DNA from 4 places in the Rhizobium tropici CIAT 899 genome. Region 3 is predicted to be linked to each of the others. Evidence: predicted binding sites of a transcription regulator. Region 3 holds the regulator's gene; each other region holds the start of a gene.
The links. Region 3 encodes LexA, which represses DNA repair genes until DNA is damaged. Its sites were predicted from a motif close to TGTTCNNNNTGTGTTCNG; they were not measured.

Region 1 (5,060 bases), 870 kb from region 3:
ACTGGGCGGTGTTCTTCCAGCGCGGCATTGCCTTTGAGCGGCTGAAGAAGTGGGCGGATGCCGAGCCGAACTTCAAGAAGGCCCTTGAGCTCAATCCGGATCAGCCGCAAGTGCTGAACTATCTCGGCTATTCCTGGGTCGACATGAACATGAATCTCGACCAGGGTCTGGACATGATCAAGAAGGCCGTCGATCTGAGGCCGGACGACGGCTACATCGTCGATTCGCTTGGCTGGGCCTATTTCCGCCTCAACCGCTTCGACGATGCCGTAAGCGAACTGGAGCGGGCGGCACAGCTCAAGGCGGGCGATCCGACGATCAACGACCACCTCGGTGACGCCTACTGGCGCGTCAACCGCAAGCTCGAAGCCGTCTATCAGTGGAACCGAGCGCTCGCCTCGAAGCCGGAAGAGGCCGATATTCCGAAGATCAAGGAGAAGGTCGAAAAGGGCTTGCCGCCGCTCGACAACGATCCGAAGACCGTCGACAAGAGCAAGCAGCCCGATCCGGCGCCGGCCCCCTCGCCCGACACGAACGCTCCGGCGCCGGTCGACAAGAAGTCCTAAGACTTCCATGAGCACGATCTTGGCAGCGGGTGATTTCGACCTTACGGAAGAAGCGCCCGCAAAGATTAATCTTGCGCTACACGTCACCGGCCGTCGCGCCGATGGCTATCATCTGCTGGACATGCTCGTCAGCTTTGCCCGCCACGGCGATCGTCTTTTCTTTCGCGCAAGTGCGGATGACGATTTCAGCCTTTCGGGACGGTTCGGCACGTTGCTTTCGGCCGATGCCGAGGCTGGCGACAATCTCGTGCTCAAGGCGCGCGATCTCTTGCGCCAGGCAGCCAATTCATCCGGTCTCGATACTCCCGCCGTCCATATTCATCTGGAAAAAAACCTGCCGATCGCATCGGGCATCGGCGGCGGTTCGGCGGATGCGGCGGCGGCATTGCGTGGGCTCATGCGGCTCTGGCGCCTCAGCCTGCCTGAAGGCACCCTCAAAACGATCGCCCTGAAGCTTGGCGCCGATGTGCCGATGTGTCTTTCGAGCCGACCGCTGATTGCGCGTGGAATTGGCGAGGCGATAGGTTTGCTGCCGTCCTTTCCTTCTTTTCCGATGGTTCTCGGCAATCCGCTCGTCGGCGTCTCCACGCCCGACGTGTTCCGCCAATTGTCGCGCAAGGATAATCCGCCATTGCTGCTTCCGTCGCAAATGCCGCAGGGTCAAGGCGAATGGATCGACACGATCAAGGCCCTGCGCAACGATCTCGAACCGCCGGCGCGCTCGATCTGCGGCGAGATTGGCGTGCTTTCCGGACTGATCGAAAGCGAATCCCCAATCCTGACGCGCATGTCCGGCTCGGGCGCCACCTGTTTCGGCATCTTCGCCGATGCCGAACGGGCGAAGAAAGCCGCCGCCTCGCTTCACAGGCAGAGACCGGACTGGTATTTCCAGGTAACGGAGACGATCGCGGGAGAGGCATGATGGCAGGTCCGGTCAACGAAAGATCCTTTATTCCCATCGGCATCGCAGTATTGACCGTTTCCGATACGCGCACGCTCGCCGACGACAAATCCGGCGATACGCTGGTTGCCCGCATTGCGGAGGCGGGCCACAGGCTTGCTGCCCGCGCCATCGTTCCGGATGACAAGGAGCGCATCCGCGCGCAGGTGGAAGTCTGGACCAAGGATGATACCGTCGATGTCGTCATCACCACCGGCGGCACGGGCTTTACTGGCCGCGACGTCACGCCCGAGGCGTTGGAGCCTTTGTTTGAGAAGCGGATGGATGGGTTTTCGGAAGTCTTCCATCGCATCTCCTATGACAAGATCGGCACGGCGACCATCCAGTCGCGGGCGACAGGCGGTGTGGCCAATGCCACCTTCATCTTCGTGTTGCCGGGCTCTCCCGGTGCCTGCAAGGATGCCTGGGACGGCATCTTGAAGGCGCAGCTCGACTATCGCCACATGCCCTGCAATTTCGTGGAGATCATGCCGCGCCTCGACGAGCATCTGAAGCGCGGCGCCGGCTCGAGATAGGTCTTCTACTCGCTGCGATATGGCGTGGCGGTCATGCCTTCGGCAGGACAGGAATTGATTCCCAGGAATCGCCGCTGAGTATGATGCAGCTCCGGCCGGATACGTCGCTCATCAGCAGTGTCCAGTTGCCGCCCTCAGCAGCATAGATCTCAACGATCGTGCTCTGATCGAGCTTGCCGACAGCCGAAAGCTTTTCCGAAAGATGGTCGCCAAGAAACGCGACGATATCGACGCGCTTGGCACAGGCCAAGGTTACCTGAGCGGCGGCATTGCCGGGGAAAAGAATTGCACTTGCAACGAAGAGGGTTGCCATGAGGCGGTAGAGCATCGTGCGTTTCATAACGCACCTCCTTTCGCCGAAATCCCGGCGAAAAAGGAGAATTCCGCTGACCAATTCCGCCTGATATCGGCATCTTCATGGTCGGTCACCAACGCGACACGCGTAAGGTGCCGCCACACACGAATTATCGCAGCTATTCCCGCGTTTACAAATGGAATCTGCGGAACGCTAGAGCAGTTCCAGCAAAATTGCGAAGCGGTTTTGCGTCCGGAGCTGCGTAAAAACAAGAAGATAGAGCGTTTTCGCGATCCGAAGAAAAGCGGAAATGCTCTAGGCCCTATCGCGCCGCGCGCGCCACCCAGGAGGGAATAAGTTCGCTTGAAAGCCTGCGGCCCTTCTGGCCCTTGGCAAATTCCGCGAGCTGCATGCCCGACCTGGCGATCGCGATGGCCTGGTGCTTCGAAAGCAGCAGGCCCAATTCCAATGGCGGCGAACGGCGGCCGATCCGCTTCAGAAAGGGGCGCCGATAGCCGCGCGACGCGGTAAACCGCGCCGGGCCTTTGTTCAGGGAGACATATTCGGCGACCTCGTCGATCCAGCCCGCTTGCGGCCGCGCGCCCGGCTCGACCAGCAACAGCCATTCGCCGCGCGCCGCCCGCAATATGTCCTTGATATCCCACTGCGAGTAAAAGCGGCAGCCGGCAGCATCCGCCACTTTCGATGTGCCATCACTCGAACCGTGATCGAGCACGACCACGTCGCTGACCAGCCCCTCGACCGCGCCTGCCACCAATGCCGCCAATGTCTGCGCCAGCTCGGGTTCGTGATCCTGGCATTCGATGATGACCGTCAACATTGCCCATTTATAGAGCGGCGCACAATTTATTGCCAGCACCCAACCTTCGGCTCCAAACGTTTAAGAAAAGCATCATATGCCGCCGGAAACTTTCGGCGCCGGTATCGCCTAATACCTCCTCTCAACGAGGTGGAAAATGGTGATTTCGGATTTTTGTTCTTGCAATGTTCTCATTTGTCGGATAGGAATTTAATCATCTTAGACGCGGCATGCGATGGCATGAGCCGCCCTGGAGCTACCGATGAACGAGCAGTCCCTTGCAGGGCAGGCCGCTTTCGCGCCCGCCAATACGGCAGATGTTGCCAATGCTTTGATCGCCGATGCCGGTCTCAGGGTCGACGTCGAGCGTCGGCGCGGACGCGGCGCCGGATTGAACCCGAGCGGCCGGTTCGAGCCGCAGCGGCGCGAGGCTTTCGACGACGGCTGGCAGAGCTGGGAAGAGCTGCCGCCTTTCAAAACCGAAGTGCAAGTGGAGAAGCCGCGCACGGCCATTACCCGTAACGAATCGCCCGACATACCCTTCGATCGATCGATTAACCCTTATCGCGGCTGCGAGCACGGCTGCATCTACTGCTTCGCGCGGCCGACACATGCCTATATGGGCCTGTCAGCGGGGCTGGATTTCGAATCGAAGCTATTTGCCAAGCCGGATGCGGCCAAGCTGCTGGAACGCGAACTGGCAAAGCCGGGCTACAAGCCGCGTGTCATCGCCATAGGGACGAATACCGATCCCTACCAGCCGATCGAGAAGGAATGGCGGATCATGCGCCAGATTCTCGAAGTCCTGAACCGGGCGAACCATCCCGTTGCTATCGTCACAAAATCGGCGCTGGTCATGCGCGATATCGATATTCTAAAGGAGATGGCCGCCAAGAACCTAGTGCGGGTGGGAATATCGGTGACGACGCTCGACCGCAAGCTCGCGCGCACCATGGAGCCCCGGGCGGCGACGCCGCCACGGCGGCTGGAGGCGATCCAGGCTTTGAACGAGGCCGGCATTCGCACCGCGATCATGGTGGCGCCGATTATCCCTGCCCTCAACGATCACGAAATCGAGCGCATTCTCGATGCGGGCAAGGCGGCCGGCGCGCAGGAGGCAAGCTATGTCATTTTGCGGCTGCCGTTGGAGGTGAGCCCGCTCTTTCGCGATTGGCTGCTGCAGCATTATCCGGATCGCTATCGCCACGTCATGTCACTGATCCGTTCGATGCGCGGCGGCAAGGATTACGATGCGGAGTTCGGCAAGCGCATGAAGGGCGCCGGGCCTTATGCCTGGCAGATCAGCCGCCGCTTCGAAATGGCGACGCGCCGGCTCGAGCTTACGCGCCGCAATATCGCTTTGCGCGACGATCTGTTCGTGCCGCCAGACGGCAGCGGCGTGCAACTGTCGCTGCTTTGATATTCCTTGCGGGTTTTCCCTGACCCCGCTGGAAAAGTCCCCCGGGTTCGCCGCCCTGATCCACCGGGGGCTTGCAGGAGATCGGGTGGTGTGCGAGCTTCGCCGCATGACACGCAGCACATCACCCGATTCTCCAATGCTTTTCGAGGAAGCCGCGCTCGTTCCCACGTTTGAGCTGGAGCTGATTGCGCGCCGGGCCGGCCATTGGCCGGTTGCCGGAGCCGATGAGGCAGGCCGAGGCCCGCTTGCCGGACCGGTGGTCGCCGCCGCCGTCATTCTAGACGCTGAGCGTATTCCCGCTGGGCTCAACGATTCCAAACAGCTGACCGCGGCCAGACGTGAAGAGCTGTTCGTGGAGATTCTCGCAACAGCAACGGTCTCTATCGCCTCGTCGAGTGCCGGTCGTATCGACACGACCGATATCCGCAAGGCAAGCCTCGATGCGATGCGCCGCGCCATTTGCGGACTTGCCGTGCCGGCAAG
Region 2 (5,060 bases), 1.4 Mb from region 3:
GCTTCAGCGATCTCCGCGAGGCTCTTATCGCCGTCTATGGCACCGATTATGGTGCCCATACCCCCCGCTGGATTTCGAGATTCACGGATGCGGCGCGACAGGCGGCATCCTATCGCAAGGGCCGCGTGCTTCTCGCCGGGGACGCCGCGCATGTCCATCCCCCGGATGGCGGACAGGGCTTAAATATTGGTGTGCAAGATGCCGTAAACCTCGGATGGAAACTGGCCCAGGTGATCAAGGGCATATCGCCGGAAAGCCTGCTCGATACCTATCACGCCGAGCGCCATCCGATCGCCGCCCGTGTGCTGCGCAATATCCTGGTCTCGGTCGCGCTACGCCGCCCCGACGAACGCACGCAGATCCTCCGTGAGACGATGGCCGAATGCCTCGCCATGGACGAGCCGCGCCGGCGCTACGCCGCGATGATGTCCGGCCTGGATATTCACTACGATCTCGGCGAGGGGCAACCGCTGCTCGGCCGCCGCATGCCCGATCTTGACCTCACCACCGCCCGGGGCCGGATGCGGCTCTTCGACCTGCTGCACGGAGGCCAGCCTGCGCTGCTCAATCTCGGCGAGCCTGAGAGCTTCGATATCGCCCCTTGGGCGGATCAGGTGCAATCGATTGACGCCCAATATGCCGGACCATGGGAACTTCCGGCGATCGGCGCGGTTGACGCACCCACTGCGGTATTGATACGGCCGGACGGATATGTGGCCTGGGTTGGAGAGGAGACCCAGTTGGGGCTTCCGGAGGCGCTGACCACGTGGTTCGGCCCGCCCACTGTTGTGTGATGCGTGAAGGCCGGCAGGATTCAGGCAGGCAGGGGCAGATCAGGCCTCTTATCCCTTGGCCGGCCGGTCGCTTATCGGCTAGCGTGACGAAGGCGGCGCGCTTGCCGCCGCTTTCGCGAGAAATCCGAGATGCAGGATGATGCCCCAACGAAGACCCTGAATGAGCCGACAGACGTACCGGAGCAAGCAAGCGGGCTTGCCGAAATCCTGGCACCGGACCTCTCGGTAATCTTCTGCGGATTGAACCCTGCGCTTACCGCACATCGCGACGGACATAACTTCTCGAACCGCAGCAACCGCTTCTGGCGGGTCCTGCACCTTGCCGGCTTCATCCCTCGCCTGCTGCGCGCGGAGGAAGAGCGCGAGATGCTGCAATATGGCCTTGGCCTGACATCGGCGGTTTCCCGCCCGACGAAAAGCGCCAGCGAGCTGAAAAGGAGCGATTACATTGCCGCCGCTCCAGTGCTCGAAGAAAAGATCAGGAAGTTGGCGCCGGCTAATCTGGCGTTTCTCGGCAAAGCGGCCTATGCCGCCATCAGCCTCCGGGCCGATGTCGAATGGGGGCGGCAAGCGGAAAAATTTGGGGGCGCTTCGATTTGGGTACTGCCGAACCCGAGCGGCCTCAACCGGGCCTTCGATCTGGCGAAGCTGACAGAGCACTATCGCGAGGTAAAATTGGCGATTGAACAGGAGAGCGGTTTCACTCAGTAACCGCCCTCTCGGTCCATCTTGCTTACTCCTCGGGCCGCTTCGTGGCCTAAAACCCGAGCGATTGCTGTACCGGTTTTGACGGCGCGAGCTGAACGCCTTCCAGCTCCAGCATACGAGCCTTGGAGTTGGAACCGCCCGGCGCGGAAAAGCCGCCGATCTTGCCGCCTGCCGCCAGAACGCGATGGCAGGGAATGATCAGCGCCACCGGGTTCTTCGCCATGGCCTGCCCGACATCGCGCGCAGCTTCCGGCCCTACGCCGAGCTGCTTGGCCAATGTGCCGTAGGTCGTCGTATGGCCCCAGCCGACCTGGCGGGCGGCATCGTAGATCTGCCTGAAGAAGGCGTTCTGCTCGCCGAGATCGAGCGTGACGTCGGAAAAGTCGATCTCCTCGCCCGCGAAATAGCGCTTCACCTTGGCAACCACTGCAGCGATGTCCGCGCTTGGGGTCCCGGGCTGCGCATTCGGCAGACGGCGCAGAAGCAGGCGCTCGGTCGCGCCCGCATCCCTTGTCGGCAATTGAAAGCGCAGCACGCCGACCTCGTTCCAGGCGATACCGCAGAAGCCGCCGGCGGTTTCGAAGATCAGGTAATTCTGGCTTGTCTCGTTCATGACGAAACCTCCCGTGTTTCCACTTGTCATGAAAATCGTCCTCGGGAGCGCCGAATTCAACCCGATTCTTGCAGGCAACGAGAATTACCACCGTTTTGATAACGGTCTAAAGGGCCTTCAGGGATTCGCGAACATGGATATCAATATCCGCCACCGGTGGGAGGAGCGTTCAGCGTCATGCCGCCACCAGAATTGTGATCTCCCGAGGTGGAGCAAGAAGCAATACCAAAGCCGATGAGAGCGAAAGCAACGGCTGCAAAGACTGATCTGGTGAACATGATCGTGATTCCTTTGGGTGGGATTGGGCACGCAGGCCCGAACCTGGAATGAACAGATCAGGCCGTCCTTTTATTCGATCGCTTTTTTGGTAACGCTTGCAACGGAAAGCCTCCAAGATTTGTTCTAGTTTTGTTCTTGAATTAGCAACTGCTTTATCCTATCGTTTTGCGGTCAAAAAGCAGGAGGACAAAGCGATACAGCTTTGCAGTGACCATGAAGAACAATGGGCAGCTTTCGCTCTATCTTGCGGGCGGAGCGCATACGAGAACACCGCCGCCAATCGATCAAGGGCCGATCAATGAATTCTATTTCGCCCTCCTGCCCGATGCGGCAATTGCCGCACGCAGTCATGCGCTTGCAGGACATCTTCGCCGGCAGCACCGCTTTTCCACGAAGCCGCGTCGGGCCGATCTCTTTCATGTGACGCTCTACCCGATCGGCTCGTTTCGCTGCTTGCCCGAGGAAGTGGCATTTGCGGCGATGGAAGCTGCCTCTCGGGTGAGGAAGCCGCCCTTTCCCGTCGTCTTCGATCGAGCAGTCAGCTTCGGCAAGGGCGACAACCGCCCACTTGTCCTTTGGAGCAAGGACGGGAATGCCGAACTGAAGGCGCTCCATCAGGAACTGGCCGATGCCATGCGGCTCACGGGCATTGCGCCAGCCAAGGAGAGCGCCGTCGAGCCGCATATGACGCTGCTCTATCAGGGACATCTCGTTCCCGACATCATGCTCGAGGAACCTGTGAGGTGGACCGCCAGAGACTTCGTCCTCATCAACAGCCTGCAGGGAGAGGCCAAGCACGATCATCTCTGCTATTGGACTTTGCATGATTGAGCGGCCGCTCACGCCTTTGGAGGTTTCCCTTCAGCTATCACCGCGGCGACGGCATCATCGACGCTGAAGCTGCAGCGCTTGTCGACGTCGGCAATGCCGGCGACCGTCATGAGATCGCGAACGCGGTCGTGCACCCGGGCAAACTGAAGACGGAGGCCGGCTCGCTGCATCGCGCTGTCGAACTCCATCAACGCGTCCATCGCCGTGCTGTCGATATCGGAGCTCTCCTCCAGGCTGAGGATGGCTGCCCGCAACCCGGCTTCACTGCGGCTGCCGGACAATATCTCGCCGAAGATCGTATCGGCATTGCCGAAAAACAGGGTTTCGCCGGGGCGCCAGATGGCAATGCCCGGTATCTCGGCGGCGTCGTCATGTCTGCTGACATCGACGAAGTCATGGCTGTTGTTGAGCCGTCCCAAACGGGCGATATACGGGGATGCCAGGCGATGCATCATGGCGGCAAGCGAAAGGGCGATAGCCAGCAGCATGCCGTTGAGGACGCCGAAAGCGAGCACGCCGATGGCGGCGCCCAATGCCACGTAGAAATCGCGATGCAGGCGGCGGAGCCGCAGGATAGGACTGGGGTCGAGCGCATGCGTCAGAGCCGCGATCACGACAGCGGCCAGCACCGGCTCCGGCAGAAGCGCCACCAGTGGTCCGGCACAGGCAATCAGGATTGTCAGGCCGATGGCGGCAAAGACGGTCGTCGCCCGCGTCTTAGCCCCCGCCGCCTCACTGGCGAAGCCTGCGGAAAAACCCGCGCCGACCGGCATGCCCTGAACGACAGCACTGGCAATATTGGCAGCGCCCAGCGCACCAAGCTCGCGATTGATCTCCAGCGTCTCGCCATAACGCAGGGCGAGTGCACGCATGGTGCCCCAGGATTCAGCAAAGAGGATGAGGACAAGAGGCACGGTGAACTGCACCAGCCGCGAATAAGCGGCCCAGCCGGCGTCCGGGAGCGAGGGCCATTGCGGCAGGATCTCGATCGGGCCGACCAGCTTGACGCCATGGCCTTCCAGACCGAACAGATAGGAGGCGAATATGCCGGCGGCCAGCACAAAGAAGGCGGCGGGAATGCCGGGCAATCGCCTCAGCAGCAACAATGCCGCCAGCGCGACCACGCCGACGGCGACGCTGATCGGATTCCACTGGAAGATCGCGCCGAAGAGTGCAGCCGCGTAGGCCAGGATATTCGAGCCTTGCACAGGCACACCAACGAGGATCGGCAGCTGATGCAGGATGATGGTGATCGCCAATCCGAGCGCGAAGCCGCGCAGGACCGGCCGCGAGATGAACCCGGTGATGCCGCCAAGGCGCAAGGTACCGGCGATGACGAAGAGAATGCCGGCGAGCGCGACGGCAACCGTGGCAAGCCCCGCCTTGATCGTGGCATCGCCCGGCACGACGGCCAATGTTGCGGCGAGAATGGCGGCGGATGAGGATGTGGGGGAGACGATGGCAAAGCGGCTGCGGCCGAATATGGCATAGACGAGACATCCAGCGACGCCGGCGAGGATCGCACGATGCGGCGGCAGACCGGCGATCCCGGCGTAAGCGACCGCTTCCGGCAGCATCAGTCCGGCAACCGATATGCCCGCGACCAGATCCGCCCTGTCCGCCACGAACCAACTGCCCAGCTTCGTCATCGATCACCGACCGTAAGTGTGGCTCATCCATCTATGGATAGAGATTCGCCACGAGGCCGCAACAGAAAAATACGGGTTGGAATCGGGACTTATAGGGCGCTGTTCGAGGCGTCCCGCAACGGGCAGCTTTGCCCGACCACATCAGCAACGAAGTCCATAACCGCCCGGATGGCAGGCGAGCGACGG
Region 3 (5,060 bases):
ACCATGTTCGGGCCGTCGGACGGTGCATTGTCCGGGTCCTCATGCGTCTCGACAAAAACGCCTGCGACACCGACGGCAACGGCGGCGCGCGCCAGCGTCTCGACGAACCGGCGATCGCCGCCGGTCGAACCGCCCTGCCCGCCCGGCTGCTGCACGGAATGCGTCGCGTCGAAGATGACGGGCGCGCCCATCGCCGCCATGATCGGCAGCGAGCGCATGTCGGAAACAAGGGTATTATAGCCAAAGGAGGCGCCGCGCTCGCAAAGAAGAATATTCGGATTGCCGCTTTCGTTCAGCTTGGCAAGCACGTTCTTCATATCCCATGGCGCCAGGAACTGGCCTTTCTTGACGTTGACCACGCGGCCGGTCTTGGCAGCGGCAACCAAAAGGTCTGTCTGGCGCGACAGGAAAGCCGGGATCTGCAGGATATCGACCGTCTTGGAAACGATGGCGCACTGCTCTTCCGTGTGGATGTCGGTCAGGACCGGGAAGCCATATTCCTTCTTCAGGTCTTCAAAGACTTCCAGCGCCTTTTCCAGCCCGATGCCGCGCTTGCCCAACAGCGATGTGCGGTTCGCCTTGTCGAAGGACGACTTGTAAACAAGGCCGATGCCGAGCTTGCCGCAGAGTTCCTTCAGCACGCCGGCAATCATAAAGGCATGATCGCGGCTTTCCATCTGACAGGGGCCGGCGATCAGGGACAGCTTTGCAGTATTGGAAAAAAGGACCTTGGAGGCACCCTCGCCGACGGTGACTTCGGAATTTGTGCTCATTTTATCTCCTCAAAGGCAAACAATGCGCCCTGACCGGGCGCCAACCTCGCCAATAGACGATTGTTCTTACGCGTATAGGTGACGCCGTTAGCAGTGAAATGCGACGATGTCACGGAAAGATCGCGTGTCTTGAAAAGGATTGCCCGCGCTCTGAGCCCCGGATCATTCGTGCGAACAGGCAGATCATAGAACACCTCCATTCCTTCCGGCGTCAAAATCTCCAGATCGGCGTTCGCCGCCTTGATGGTCAAACCGAAGGAATGCTCCGTTATTTGCGGGCTGCCGACAACGTCTTCGAAGAAGCGGCGATAGACGGCCGGTTGCAGCGCGCAAAGCGCTACCCGCGCAATGCCGGTCACGCAGTTCTCGTGACGCTCAAGCACGCTGCGATCAGCCGGCAGCGGATTGATGCGCTGACAGCAGAAGGCGAGAAAATCCGGCGCACGCAGATCAGCGGCAAAGGCGAGACGAAAGCCGGCCGTGGTTTCCGTTCCGTCCGGCATCTTCATCGGACGGGAGAAGTCCAGCATTCGCCCGGCGGAAATCGCCGCCTCGTTGAAGCGCTCGTCATCCGCCATCGCATCATCCGTGCCAAACACCACGGCCGAAAAACCATCTTCCCCCACCCGGAAACGATAAGCCTGATCGCGCGCGACGAAAACATTGCCATCCACGATGCTCTTCTCGCACTGCTCCGGAGATGCCACGCCCAAAGGCTCCAGATAGGTTTTATCGGCAAGAAAGACGCAGGCGTTCTGCGTGCCAAAGGGATGCAGCGCATCCGAAGCCACCGTGAAACCGAGCTTGCCGAGGCGTTCGCGCGCCAGAGCGATATCGACGGTTGGCAGCACGAGATGATCCAGCGGATGCGGTGACGAAATCATGGTTCCTCCTGTTTGCCTGTGGCAGCAGATTTGCGCCCATCCCCCGCGCAATTCAAGATAGGAGCATGGAACACTCAACGCATAGGGGCAGGACCGAAAGCAATCTCGCAAACGTGATTGCTGATTCTCACCCCCAGCGCGCGTGAGCAATGACGTCCAATATGGATCCGCTTCCTGAATACGTCGACCGAGCAGTAAAACCTGATAACGGAAATGGCGACATTTCCTATATTTTTCAAATAGTTGTAGCCTATATAGCGTCTCAACATCCTAAGCCGATCCATTCGCAAGTCGTAATTATTTAACTGACACTACAAGGCTTTACCGAAATTTAAGCACTTGCGGAACACATATGGAACATATAGTGTCCGTTCTGGATTTGTTTCACGGCTTTTCTTGATTCTGGGGTACCAAGACGATGTTGACGCGCAAGCAGCAGGAACTGCTTCTCTTCATTCACGAACGCATGAAGGAATCCGGTGTTCCGCCGTCCTTCGACGAGATGAAGGATGCACTGGATTTGGCATCCAAATCCGGTATCCATCGTCTGATCACGGCGCTGGAGGAGCGCGGCTTTATCCGCCGGCTGCCGAACAGGGCCAGGGCCCTTGAAGTCATCAAGCTCCCGGATGCCTATAATCCCAGCCTTCAGCCGCGTCGCGGCTTTTCACCGAGCGTCATCGAAGGCAGCCTCGGCAAGCCGCAGCCCGTTGCCCCGCCCGCTCCGTCGAAGGTGGCAAATGACGATCATAATGGCTCGGCGTCCGTGCCGGTGATGGGTCGCATCGCAGCCGGCGTTCCGATCTCGGCCATCCAGAACAATACGCACGACATTACCGTTCCCGCGGACATGCTCGGCTCCGGCGAACATTATGCGCTTGAAGTTCGAGGGGATTCGATGATCGACGCCGGAATTTTCGACGGCGATACGGTCATTATCCGCAATTCGACCACGGCCAATCCCGGCGATATCGTCGTTGCACTCGTCGACGATGAAGAAGCTACCTTGAAGCGCTTCCGTCGCAAGGGTGCCTCCATCGCGCTGGAAGCCGCGAACCCAGCCTATGAAACCCGCATCTTCGGGCCGGATCGCGTCAAGGTTCAGGGCAAGCTCGTTGGCCTTATTCGTCGCTATCACTGACCGGTGAATTGTCTAGGACTGGTGGTGCCTTTGCAATTGGCGCGTCGAATTTGCCGGTGCGCCAATCATAGGTTCGATGCCTGGTCCATGGGCGCTGCGGGTTGTTGAATGCGGCTGATGTAATGGGCTTGTCTGAGGTAAGCACCATTTCGATGGAGCCGGTTTTGCGCAATGTCGCGCCGGTTATGAGCGTTGCTCCGGAACGGCAATGGTCCAGCCGCAGCCGGATTGGCGTCACAACAATGCTCCCGGTGTCGCAAGCCGCGGGCAGATAGGCTGCGTTCTCGATGGTGACCAGTATGGCGCCGTTTTCGAGCACGGCCACACACCATGCTCCCTTTTGACAAGCAAAGCTGCCTTGCATGGTGCGGTCTAAAGCTTCTTCCATTGCGGTGCGGACCGCCTTCTGCTCTTCGTTGCTTAATCGCTTATGCCGATCCGTCTTACTGATCTGCGGAAGCCGGCTATCGGTCGGAAGCATGGTCGGCGGTTGATGTTCGGCCGCGACGAGCGCTTTCTGCCATTGCTCGAAGATGAAGGCCTGCGGTCTCTCGCGATTGGTGGCGAGGATATCGTCCTGGCGCAAGGCAACCAGAATGCCATCTTCCGAGATCATCAGATCCGGCTTCGGCACACCAGAGCCGAACGCGGCCACCCCGACAGATGACAGCAGCAGCAACAGGCCCAGATGGCGAAGCCGGGTCCGCAACATGCTCATGATCAGGAATCCGGCGATGAAAGTCGGCATCAGCCAGCCGGGTTGGCGGCCGAAGGTGATATCGCCTCCCCATCCCGCCACCGTTTTCGCGATGACGATCACAAGCTCCAGTCCCTCACCGGTGACTTTCCAGAATGGTCCATCGATTCCGAAAGGCATCAGCAGCATCGCCATCATGCCGAAGGGCATGACGATGAAAGAGACGACGGGCATGGCCGCAAGGTTGGCAGCAAGTCCATATGTCGCCAACCGGTGAAAATGCTCGATCGAGAAAATGGCTGTCGACGCACCGCCGATGAACGAGGTCGACATCACGCCTCCAAAGAAGCGTGTGACGAACAGTAGCGGACTTAACAGACGGATGCGCGGCAGGATGTTTTCGCGATGCCGCCGTCGCTTCCAGAGCGAATAGCCTGATACCAGCGCCAGCGTAGCGGCATAAGACATCTGGAAACTGGGACCGAGTACCTGCGACGGTGACAAGACTAGGATGACGATGGCTGAGAGCGCCACATTGCGCAAGCTGATGGATGGCCTGTCGAAAAGCACGGCCACCAGCATGATCGCCATCATGATGAAGGCGCGTTCGGCGGAGACGCCGAATCCGGAAATCAGGTAATAGGCAGTTACCGTTAGAAGCGCGCCGAAGGCTGCGAACTTCTTCGTCGGCCAGGCCTGCACGACACCGGGAAACAGGCTGAAGAAATAGCGCAGACCGACATAGAAGATGCCAGCCGACAGCGCCATGTTGAGACCGGAAATTGCAATGATGTGGGTCAGGCCGGCAATTCTCAGGGCTTCGGTCGTATCCTTCGAGATCGCACGTCTCTCATCGGTGACAAGCGCTGCTGCAAAGGCGCCGGTGTCGCCGGCCAAGGTTTGCCTGATGCGGTCGCCGATGCTGTTGCGCAGGCCAGCGAGCCAGATATCGGCCGCATCCAGTAACGAGCCGGCAGCATTGTCACCGGATGGTGATAATAATTCCGGCGTTCCGTAGGCAAAGCCATTCGCGCCGATGCCGTTGAAATAAGAGCTGAAGGCAAAATCGTTGAGACCCGTCAATGCCGGTCCGGCCGGAGGCGTCAGGCGCGCCCTGCCCCGGATCCGATCCCCCAGATCGAACGGTTCCGCCTGCTTGCGCACGAAGACCGTAACCCGCTGCGGCGCGCGGCGGATAGAGGGTTTTTCCGTTGCCTCGACGCGGACGACATAGCGCCAGCGCCCATTGTCATAGGATTCCCGTCGCTCAATCTGCCCGGTCACGGTGGTCGTCACGGCCGAGTCGAGCATGACGGTGGAAACCCGCCAACTTTCCCACTGGGCGAGCGCCATGCCCAGGCAGATGAGCATACCGGCGAAAAGTGTGTGATGAAACAGCCTGCCCGCATCGCGCTTTAGCAAAAAGCCCAAAGCAAACAGAACGAGGCCCGCGAGAAACGCCTGCGGGGGCGGATCGACTTGCGCCTCGAACCAGATAATCGCACCCAAACCCATATAGATCGGCGCGAAAAGAACAGCACGGCCATGGGCTGCCTCCTCCGCAA
Region 4 (5,060 bases), 1.3 Mb from region 3:
AGGTGCATATTACCACGGAAGACGGCGTTGAGCGGACGCTCAGCGCCGGCGATGTCGCCTATTTTGCCGGCGGCACCTGGGCGACATGGCGCATCGATCGCTACCTGCGCAAGGTTGCCTTTCTGCGCAAGCCGTTCCCGAAGCCTTTGACCATGGCTTACCGCCTGCGCAACTTCGTTCGGCAGGGCGGCACACAGGGTCTTGCCGCCTGAGTGCGGCAAGCCTGTCGAGCAAACCTCCGGCGGAAGCCATTGAATAGCCGTTGCGTTTGCATGCGGGCCGACCTACATCTGTCCGCAAATCCGAGCGAGGGCTGACTTATGGCTGGTATCAAGAATGTTGCGGTCCAGATGGACCATGTGAAGAGCATCAACATTGCGGGTGATTCCACCTTTGCCATGAGCCTCGAGGCGCAGAACCGCGGCTACAAGCTCTTCCACTATACGCCGGAGCGGCTGAGCATGCGCGATGGCAAGGTCTATGCCTCCGTCGAGCCGATGATCCTGCGCGACGTCAAGGGCGATCACTTCGAGCTCGGCGAGCCGGAGCGCGTCGATCTCTCGACAATGGACGTGGTGCTGCTGCGCCAGGACCCGCCTTTCGACATGGCCTATATCACTTCGACGCATCTGCTCGAGCGCATCCACCCGAAGACGCTCGTCGTCAATGACCCGGCCTGGGTCCGCAATTCGCCGGAAAAGATCTTCGTCACCGAATTTGCCGATCTCATGCCGAAGACGCTGATCACCCGCGATCCGGCTGAAATCCGCCGCTTCCGCGATGAGATGGGCGACATCATTCTGAAGCCGCTCTACGGCAATGGCGGCGCCGGCGTCTTTCATTCGACCCGCGACGACCGCAATCTCTCGTCTCTTCTCGAAATGTTCGGCCAGCTCTTCCGCGAGCCGTTCATCGCCCAGCAATATCTGCCCGACGTGCGCAAGGGCGACAAGCGCATCATCCTTGTCGATGGCGAGGCCGTCGGCGCGATCAACCGCGTGCCGGCCGAACATGACGCCCGCTCCAACATGCATGTCGGCGGCCGCGCCGAAGCCACGGAGCTGACGGCGCGCGAACAGGAAATCTGCAAGCGCATCGGACCGGCCCTGAAGGAGCGCGGCTTCCTGCTCGTCGGCATCGATGTCATCGGCGACTATATGACCGAGATCAACGTGACGTCGCCGACCGGCATCCGCGAAGTCAAGCGTTTCGGCGGCGCTGATATCGCCAGCCTGCTCTGGGATGCGATCGAAGCCAAGCGGGCCTGATCGGCAGTTGCTCCCACGCTTTCAGCTGAACGATCATAGTCACCCAGGCATATCGATGATTTCGACGTGCTTGGTGAAGTTTTTGTTCGTTTATTGTTCTTGTTTCATTCTTTTTCTTATGCCAGATTGCAACCCGAAGTTTGCTGATCGGGGCACGTAACGGCAAACGGGTTCGGCGACAGGGGATAGGGCATGGTAGCGCGCGTCAGTACGGTGGCGTTTCAGGGCATCGAGGGTGTACCCGTCGAAGTGCAGGTGATGATCGCACCCGGCAAGGTGCTGATGCACATCGTCGGCCTGCCCGATAAGGCCGTGGCCGAGAGCCGGGAGCGGGTTCAGGCGGCGTTGCACGCCTCCGGCCTCGCGCTGCCGCCGAAGAAAGTAACCGTCAATCTCGCCCCGGCGGATCTGCCCAAGGAGGGCAGCCACTTCGATCTTGCGATCGCGCTCGGTCTGATGGCAGCGCTCGGCGCGATCCCAGCCGATGCCCTGTCCTCCTACACTGTCATCGGCGAACTCAATCTCGACGGCACGATCGCACCCGTTGCCGGTGCTCTTCCCGCAGCAATTGCCGCCAATGCCATGGGCAAGGGGCTGATCTGCCCTGCAGAAAGCGGGCCGGAAGCCGCCTGGGCCGGCAAGGAGATCGATATTCTGGCGCCACGCAGCCTGATCGCGCTCGCCAATCATTTTCGCGGCACGCAGGTCCTCTCGCGGCCAGAGCCCTCCATTCGCGCCAGCGCTGCCAATCTGCCCGATCTTGCCGATATCAAGGGGCAGGAAAGCGCCAAGCGGGCCCTGGAAGTGGCCGCCGCCGGCGGGCACAATCTACTTTTCGTCGGGCCTCCCGGCTCCGGCAAATCCATGCTCGCCTCCCGCCTGCCGTCGATCCTGCCACCCCTGTCGACGAACGAGCTGCTGGAGGTGTCGATGATCCATTCGATCGCCGGCCAGCTTTCCGGCGGCAAACTCTCCGACCGGCGGCCCTATCGCGCGCCGCATCACTCCGCCACCATGGCCGCCCTTGTTGGTGGTGGCTTTCGCGCCCGGCCGGGTGAAGTCTCGCTCGCCCATCACGGCATTCTTTTCCTCGATGAGCTGCCGGAGTTTTCGCCGCAGGCGCTCGATGCGTTGCGCCAGCCGCTGGAAACCGGCGAATGCGTCATTGCGAGAGCAAATCACCGGGTTTCCTATCCGGCCGGCATCCAGCTCGTGGCGGCGATGAACCCGTGCCGCTGCGGCATGGCTGGGGAACCGGGCCACACCTGCGCCCGTGGGCCGCGCTGCGCTTCAGATTATCAGGGCCGCATTTCCGGTCCATTGCTCGATCGCATCGATATCCGCATCGATGTGCCGGCAGTCTCCGCCGCCGACCTCATCCGGCCGACATCAGCGGAAAGCAGCGCCGATGTCGCGCTCCGTGTCGCCCGCGCCCGCGAACGGCAGGGGGAACGCTTCGAACGAGCCGGCATGAAGGATGTCAGCACCAACGCCCGCTGCTCGACCGCGATGATCGAAACCATTGCCGAGCCGGATGCCGCTGGCCTGCAATTGCTGCGCGACGCGGCCGAGAAGATGAAATTCTCCGCCCGCGGCTATCATCGCATTCTCAAGGTCGCGCGCACGCTTGCCGATCTCGACGATAAACCGACCGTCGGGCGCATCCACCTCGCCGAAGCCATCTCCTATCGCATCGCTGGAGAGCGGCTGGCCGCGCATGCCTGAAAATTCGATGCTCAGCTGTCGCCCGGTCACATCCGCCCGCTCAAAATGAAAAAGGGGTGCCGCAGCACCCCTTTCCCAATCAGTTGCTGCCGTTAGTTCAGCCCCCCAGACCCTCGAACAGCGCCGTCGACAGATAGCGTTCGGCGAAGGAGGGGATGATGACGACGATGGTCTTGCCTTCGTTTTCCGGGCGCTGGCCGACCTTGATAGCCGCCGTCAGAGCCGCGCCTGAGGAAATGCCGACCGGCACGCCTTCAAGCTTGGCGACGAGCCGCGCCTGCTGGAATGCCTCGTCGTTGCTGACGGTCACCACCTCGTCATAGACATGCGTATCGAGAACCTTCGGTGCGAAGCCGGCGCCGATGCCTTGGATCTTGTGCGGGCCGGGATTGCCGCCGGAAAGAACGGGCGAATCCGCCGGCTCGACGGCAATGACCTTGATGTCGGGCTTGCGGGCCTTCAGCACCTGGCCGACGCCGGTGATCGTGCCGCCGGTGCCGATACCGGAAACGAAGATATCGACCTTGCCTTCGGTGTCGTTCCAGATTTCCTCGGCCGTCGTCTTGCGATGGATTTCCGGGTTGGCGGGATTTTCGAACTGCTGCGGAATGATCGCATCCGGCAGCGATGCGGCCAGCTCTTCGGCCTTGGCGATCGCGCCCTTCATGCCCTTCGGTCCCTCGGTCAGCACCAGCTCGGCGCCGAGCAGCGCCAGCATCTTGCGGCGCTCGATCGACATGGTCTCCGGCATGGTGAGGATAAGGCGATAACCCTTGGCGGCGGCGGCAAAGGCGAGCGCAATACCCGTATTGCCCGAAGTCGGCTCGATCAGCACGGACCGGCCAGGAGCGATCTTGCCCTGGGCTTCCAGGCTCTCGATCATGGCGACGCCGATGCGGTCCTTCACCGAAGCGATGGGATTGAAGAACTCGAGCTTTGCCAAGATGTTGGCCTTGACGCCCTTCTCCTTCGCCAGCTTGTCGAGGCGCACGATCGGCGTATCGCCGATGGTCTCGGTGATCGAGGCGTAGACGCGGCCGCGGCCGGGTTTGCGGGTGTCGGACATGGGTAGCTCTCCCTACATTGGATTTATGAAATGACAATAGGATCAAACGCGCGCGGAAACCAGAGTGCGCACCCGTTCCTTGCGTGAAGCACGTGAGAAAAGAATCTCCCAATGGCCTTCTCCGAGGATGTTTTTTTCAGGCGGCGCGCGCTGCGATGAAGGCGGCGGTGGCGGTGAGGCCCGGGCCGGGAATGGCCGCGGCGATAAAGAGCGCGCCGCAATAGGCAAGCAGGGCCGCGAGCGTCATGAAGCTTTCCTCCTGGGATGGTATCGGCTCTATTGCACTACCTTTGCGTTTTCAAGCGATTGCGCCGATGCAGCGAACATATTACCTAGGTGTTAACGGCCCATCGTAACTGCTTTGCCCAAGGATATCATGTCTTCCGCATTGCTCTTGATCGATCTCCAGAATTCCATCCTGACTGGCCTCGGCACGCCGGAGCGTCAGCCTGAAATCGATGCCGCGCTGGAGACAGTCGTTGCGAAGCTCGCAGCGTTGAAACACAGCGCCCGCGCCGCCGGTATCCCGGCCTTCATCGTCCAGCATGACGGCGGTCCGACCCATCGCCTGGCCAAGCGCAGCGAAGGCTGGCAGCTGCGCCGGGAGATCGCGCCGGAAGCCGGCGATGTCGTCGTGCACAAGACGAGCTGCGATTCCTTCTTCGAGACGGATCTGGAGGCACGGCTCAAGGGCCGTGGCGTTAGTCGCCTCATCGTTGGCGGCTGCATGACGCAGTTCTGCGTGGATACGACTGTGCGGCGCGCCGTTTCGCTGGGCTTCGACGTCTCACTGATATCAGACGGACACACCACGGCGGATATGGGCAAACTGAGTTTCGAAGAGATTGTCACCCATCACAATATGCTGCTTGACGGTTTCGATGCCGGGCCGCATGAAATCAAGCTGGTCGCATCCACCGAAATCTCTTTCTGAAGCCCTTTCTCCGCCGGAGCCTCCATGCCGCATCTGACCAGCATGATCACCTTTGCCCTGATCGCTC

Region 1: the regulator LexA is predicted to act here: its motif matches at 3,333-3,350, upstream of RTCIAT899_RS04155 (PA0069 family radical SAM protein).
Region 2: the regulator LexA is predicted to act here: its motif matches at 2,514-2,531, upstream of RTCIAT899_RS01805 (2'-5' RNA ligase family protein).
Region 4: the regulator LexA is predicted to act here: its motif matches at 1,352-1,369, upstream of RTCIAT899_RS01985 (YifB family Mg chelatase-like AAA ATPase).

Annotation. Positions count from the first base shown of each region.
Region 1 is NC_020059.1:859,195-864,254, reverse strand. Features, by position in the region: gene RTCIAT899_RS04180 (tetratricopeptide repeat protein) at 1-566, shown strand, start outside; gene RTCIAT899_RS04175 (4-(cytidine 5'-diphospho)-2-C-methyl-D-erythritol kinase) at 574-1,488, shown strand; gene moaB (molybdenum cofactor biosynthesis protein B) at 1,488-2,042, shown strand; gene RTCIAT899_RS04165 (hypothetical protein) at 2,074-2,382, opposite strand; gene RTCIAT899_RS04160 (glycosyltransferase family 2 protein) at 2,660-3,178, opposite strand; gene RTCIAT899_RS04155 (PA0069 family radical SAM protein) at 3,420-4,577, shown strand; gene RTCIAT899_RS04150 (ribonuclease HII) at 4,684-5,060, shown strand, end outside.
Region 2 is NC_020059.1:375,601-380,660, reverse strand. Features, by position in the region: gene RTCIAT899_RS01825 (FAD-dependent monooxygenase) at 1-794, shown strand, start outside; gene mug (G/U mismatch-specific DNA glycosylase) at 924-1,505, shown strand; gene RTCIAT899_RS01815 (methylated-DNA--[protein]-cysteine S-methyltransferase) at 1,552-2,115, opposite strand; gene RTCIAT899_RS33465 (hypothetical protein) at 2,256-2,393, opposite strand; gene RTCIAT899_RS01805 (2'-5' RNA ligase family protein) at 2,608-3,225, shown strand; gene RTCIAT899_RS01800 (SulP family inorganic anion transporter) at 3,234-4,874, opposite strand; gene RTCIAT899_RS01795 (LysR family transcriptional regulator) at 4,964-5,060, opposite strand, start outside.
Region 3 is NC_020059.1:1,730,028-1,735,087, reverse strand. Features, by position in the region: gene kdsA (3-deoxy-8-phosphooctulonate synthase) at 1-773, opposite strand, end outside; gene RTCIAT899_RS08490 (VOC family protein) at 770-1,657, opposite strand; gene lexA (transcriptional repressor LexA) at 2,076-2,798, shown strand; gene RTCIAT899_RS08480 (ComEC/Rec2 family competence protein) at 2,779-5,060, opposite strand, start outside.
Region 4 is NC_020059.1:408,769-413,828, forward strand. Features, by position in the region: gene RTCIAT899_RS01975 (cupin domain-containing protein) at 1-212, shown strand, start outside; gene gshB (glutathione synthase) at 321-1,268, shown strand; gene RTCIAT899_RS01985 (YifB family Mg chelatase-like AAA ATPase) at 1,461-2,993, shown strand; gene cysK (cysteine synthase A) at 3,091-4,059, opposite strand; partial or broken gene RTCIAT899_RS32950 (LysE family translocator) at 4,220-4,306, opposite strand; gene RTCIAT899_RS01995 (cysteine hydrolase family protein) at 4,436-4,993, shown strand; gene RTCIAT899_RS02000 (LysE family translocator) at 5,018-5,060, shown strand, end outside.